Regions from separate parts of the Pseudoalteromonas sp. L1 genome, predicted to be linked through region 2. Evidence: riboswitches for the same ligand, from Rfam matches in the RefSeq annotation. Region 2 holds a riboswitch; the other holds the start of a gene.

Region 1 (2,409 bases), on a different contig from region 2:
TTCGTTTAGTTTATTTGGCCGATAAGGAAAAAGGCGAGGAACTAGCAAAAACAATACGTGGTATGCGTAAGAGCTTATCTGAACAACTTGGTTTCTTGTTACCTGAAATCAGAGTTAAAGATAATCTAAATCTTAATCCTCAAGAATATAAAATCAAACTAGCGGGAGTGGCCGTTGCGTCTGCTCAACTGAATGCCAAGCAGCTACTAGCTTTAAACACCGGCGATACTTACGGCCAGTTAGATGGTGAACTAACGACAGATCCGGCTTATGGCTTGGAAGCTGTGTGGGTTGATGAGCAAAATAAAGCCAAGGCACTGAATATGGGTTATTCAGTTGTCGACTTAGCCACTGTGATCGCAACGCATATGGGCAAAGTGATAAAAGAGCATTTAGATGAGTTGTTCAGTTATGAGGATATTCAAAACTTACACGAAAGATTAAAGGCTGTATCACCTAGTTTGGCTGATGCGCTTGAAAAGTCTTTACCAATTAACCTGCAACTAAAAGTGATGAGAATGCTACTTAAGGAGCATGTTGCGATTGGTGATATCGTGACTATTGCAGGTACTTTAGTTGACAGTATTGAAGTCACAAAAGACCCGATTCTACTTGCTGCCGATGTACGCTGTGCACTAAAACGTGTGTTAGTAAAACAAGTGATGGGAAGTCGTGACGAATTAGCTGCTTATAGCTTAGATGAAAAACTAGAGCAAACGATGCAGAGTTCGTTAGAGCAAGCAATGCAAGCAGGGAAGGTAGCATTGGATAGTTTTGCTGTAGACCCTAATTTACTTGGCCAGTTTCAACGAGCCATGCCTGTGATTGCAGATGAAATGAAATCTCAAGGTGTTAACCCTGTGTTGATTGTTATTCCGCAGCTAAGACCATTACTGGCGCGCTATGCTCGTTCATTTACGAAGGGAGGTTTATCTGTGCTTTCTTATAACGAAGTGCCTGATAACATTAAGGTTAGTATTATCGGTTCCCTAGGATAGTATGTGGCGTATGAATTTAATATGAATAAATACCCATAATGTTGCTTTTTGGTTTTTTTTATCTATAATCATTAAGAATTAGGTACTTGTTAACTGTTTTATAATAACAGTTACTTAGTTGGAAACACTAAGACAATTAAATGGCAAACTACGCCGAAAGGGTAGGACGCAAAGCTTCCAGTCTAAAACCGCAAGGTCATGATAGTGGGGTTACATTAACTTAGCGGCACGTCTATTCGCCTCTTCAGGCAATTTGTTCCGCTTATTATACACGTTAAAGCTCTAATTGGGCTGTTTATGATAATTGGAATACGAATGAATAACTCACATCAGCTTGTTAAGGCAACTTTTTTAATTGTTGTAGGCATTATAACTGCTTATGCATTGCCTGTGAAAGCTGAACGCGTAATTACCCAAAATTATGAGCAGGCAACATGGTATGTCAGTGGCGATGCTTTTTATTGCCAGCTTAGCCAGAAACTAGATAGTTATGCACAATTATCGATTATCAGCGAGCCTTCAGAGCCACAGCATCTGGATTTTAAGTGGCTGTTAACTGAGCGTGATATCACGGATGTACAGGTATTTGCTCGTACAGCAGATTGGCAAGATAAACGAGCGATTGCCCCTTCAATACAATTCTTTTCAGCCAATATTGAGCAGCAACAGGTTACGTTTAACCAAGGTGTTGCACCTATTTTAAGCGCCATTAAGCAGGGCTACTGGTTAGATACAATCGTCGGGTTTGGTGATGAGCAGCTCAGACTGACTTTTCCTACAACTCATAGCGATAACGCGATTGATCAATATCAGCAATGCCGTGAAAAATTAGCACCTTTGTCTTGGCGACAAGCGAGAGATTATGAAATTAATTTTGACTCAGGAGAGCGTGTTGTTAAACGTGCCGCAGACCTGAGTTATTTAGAGAAACTAGTTCGTTATATTCAACTCGATCCTAAAGTTAAGAAAGTCATGATTGATGGGCATACAGACAATGTAGGTTCTCCGCTTGCCAATCGTTTGTTATCGAAAGAAAGAGCAGATGATGTGGCATCCCGACTTATCGAGTATGGGATCGATGCAAAGTTAATTGAAATCAGGGCTCACGGAGGACGCTATCCCGTGGCAAGCAATTCAGATTCGAACGGTCAGTCGTCAAATAGACGCGTCTTAATTCGTCTATTTCGTCAAAAAAGCTAAGGTGTGAGAAGGAATATGGATCAGAAACATCTACTATGGCTTGCGCCAGAACAACCATCACGTGAAATTGAATTGGCGATCAATGATGAGCAGTATCAACTTCTGTACACAGATTCGATCCCCGATGCTATTGGTTATTGTTTGAGTTATCAGCCTGAACTGGTATTAATTGATGCTCAACAAGCACAAATGAACTTGGTTGACTTGGTAA
Region 2 (2,409 bases):
GGCATTAACGCGCTGAATTCTCCCTCGGGATTGTTAGCATCAAGTACCCAAGTATCGTTCGTTTCAGTCGTAGCCAAATCAATAATAATTAAGCTTTCATCTCGACTCTTACCAAGCCCCAGAAAAAAGCTTTTATCCTGTTCTTCATACACTAAAACATCATCGTCTTGCGGGGTGCCTAACACATGGCGATACACCTGAAAACCCAATAAAGTTTGTAGATCTTTTTTGACATAAAAGACTGTTTTACTGTCATTAGCCCAAACAATTTGCCCTTCCGTGTTTTCAAGTACATCGCTGAAGACTTCGCCACTGGCAATATTTTTAAAACGCGCGGTGTAAATACGGCGGCCTTCGGTATCTTCAGAATAAGCAAGTAATTGCTCATCAGGACTAATTGCGACTTCACCTAATTCATAAAATTCGTAATCACTGGCTAATTGGTTTACATCTAACAATAACTGCTTGTCATGGGCTTCGATTGAACTACTTCGGTAATGGCGCGCATATTCATCATCACCACGAACTTCTGAGTGATACCAGAACAGGCCATCCTTCACAGGAAAGGTATTATCATCCTTAACTATCCGCTCTTTTAGTTCGTTAAATAACGCTTCTCGTAGCGGTTTAATACTGGCAAGCTGTTTTTCACAATATTCATTTTCTGCATGTAAATGTGCCAACACGTCTACATTCTTGCGCTCATCATCACGCATCCAGTAGTAATTATCAGTACGAGTTAATTGATGAGCTGTCAGTTGATGGGGTTGTTTTTTAGCTACAGGAGTAGGCGTTAATAAAGACAGAGAATAAGAGTTTTGCGACACAGGAAAAACCACGATTAAAAACGAATGACCCGAGTCTAACACAGAAATAAAAAAGCCCACTCAAATTGAGTGGGCCAAACAATGCTAAATAGCATTTAGGGGGAAACTATCAATGTGATACTTGCTGCCATGCCATGGGCCAACTTTTACCCACACCAGGTTCATAGAGTGGGTTGTGTGATTCTTTCACACGACAAAACTCTGTATACGGCCAAGGTTTACACATATAAATATGGCCAGTCTTTGGTTGTAGTACTTTTACACCTGAGCTGTAAGCATTGCATGCTTGCGGATAAACATAATCATACTCTTGATTTTTATCCTTTATTTTCTTTTCGCACTTCGCAATACAGTTAAATGCCACTTTTACATGGGTTATACCCGTGCTTTCTAAGGCATAAATCTGATTGAGCCGATATGCAACGATGAGACCCTGCTCTGTTATTTTTCCTGCTCGAATCATGGGCATATGCACATTTATATGCTCAGCAATTGAACGAGGCCAATTATGAGGCTCACCCTCATCAGAGCTAGTGATAGGGTACTGAAATGACAAATCAGCTAACTCACCTTGTGCATCATAAAAAGTCACGACCACCTTATCCCCAACAAAAAGCTGAGTATGATGATTTAAGCAACCTATCGGCAACCACTTTCCAGAAGCCAGTGACATATGCATAAACAAAGTAACACCCTAAGAACAGCTAGTAGGTACTATCCAATAACAGCCGTACAAAATAAATACAATTTTAGTTTGAGGCAATAGATCCAAAGCACGAAGAATGTGCGCTTTTCAGCGGCCCCGCTATCATAGTTTTGTAATCAAAACCTTAGACCGGAAACTTTGCGTCCTAACCTTTCGGTTAGTTTGCCAAAAACTGAAATGAGTATAATCCTCAGTTGAAAACAAATCAAACAAAAGAATGTAACCGAAAGATATGCATAACAAGCAATTACTAGTCACAAATAAGCTATAAAAAAGCCAACCCGAAGGTTGGCTTAGTTATTAATCTCTTACCGCACGTCGATTTGGTATGAGCTCTTTCACTGAACGGAAAAAGCGTAAGAACACATGGCCTACATCACTCATCACGATATACAGACAAGGAACAAGTACCAATGTAATGAGAGTTGCAAACATCACTGCAAAACCAAGGGCCACTGCCATAGGAATAACAAACCTTGCCTGCAAGCTTGTTTCAAACATAATAGGAAGTACGCCAGCAAAGGTTGTAATTGACGTTAAGGTTATTGCTCTAAAGCGTGCACAACCTGCCTCAATAACAGCTTGACGAGTTGACATTCCCTCTCGTCGAGCTTGGTTCACAAAGTCAGTCATAACTAAAGAGTCATTGATCACCACCCCAGCAGCAGCAATTAAGCCAAAGCCTGACATTAAGCTAATATCTAAATCAAACCAATAATGCCCCCAAATAGCACCGGTCAAGCTAAACGGAATCACCGACATAACGATCAATGGTTGTGAATAACTTTTTAGTGGCACCGCAAGTAAGATATACACTAAGAACATCCCCGCAGCGAAAAACATTAATTGCTCATTCGCCTGTGCTTGCTGCTCTTC

Evidence for each region. Region 2 has a riboswitch for cyclic di-GMP ahead of L3V38_RS18060 (chitin-binding protein). Riboswitches for the same ligand answer to the same signal wherever they lie in the genome.
Region 1: linked by a shared signal. The riboswitch ahead of L3V38_RS12415 (OmpA family protein) and the one ahead of L3V38_RS18060 (chitin-binding protein) in region 2 are both predicted to bind cyclic di-GMP.

What each region holds. Positions count from the first base shown of each region.
Region 1 covers NZ_JAKKCT010000003.1:519,498-521,906, reverse strand. Annotated here, with positions in the region: gene flhA (flagellar biosynthesis protein FlhA) at 1-998, shown strand, start outside; cyclic di-GMP riboswitch class I at 1,131-1,216, shown strand; gene L3V38_RS12415 (OmpA family protein) at 1,314-2,198, shown strand; gene L3V38_RS12410 (sigma-54 dependent transcriptional regulator) at 2,214-2,409, shown strand, end outside.
Region 2 covers NZ_JAKKCT010000007.1:111,288-113,696, reverse strand. Annotated here, with positions in the region: gene L3V38_RS18065 (S9 family peptidase) at 1-827, opposite strand, end outside; gene L3V38_RS18060 (chitin-binding protein) at 937-1,506, opposite strand; cyclic di-GMP riboswitch class I at 1,620-1,710, opposite strand; gene L3V38_RS18055 (efflux RND transporter permease subunit) at 1,834-2,409, opposite strand, start outside.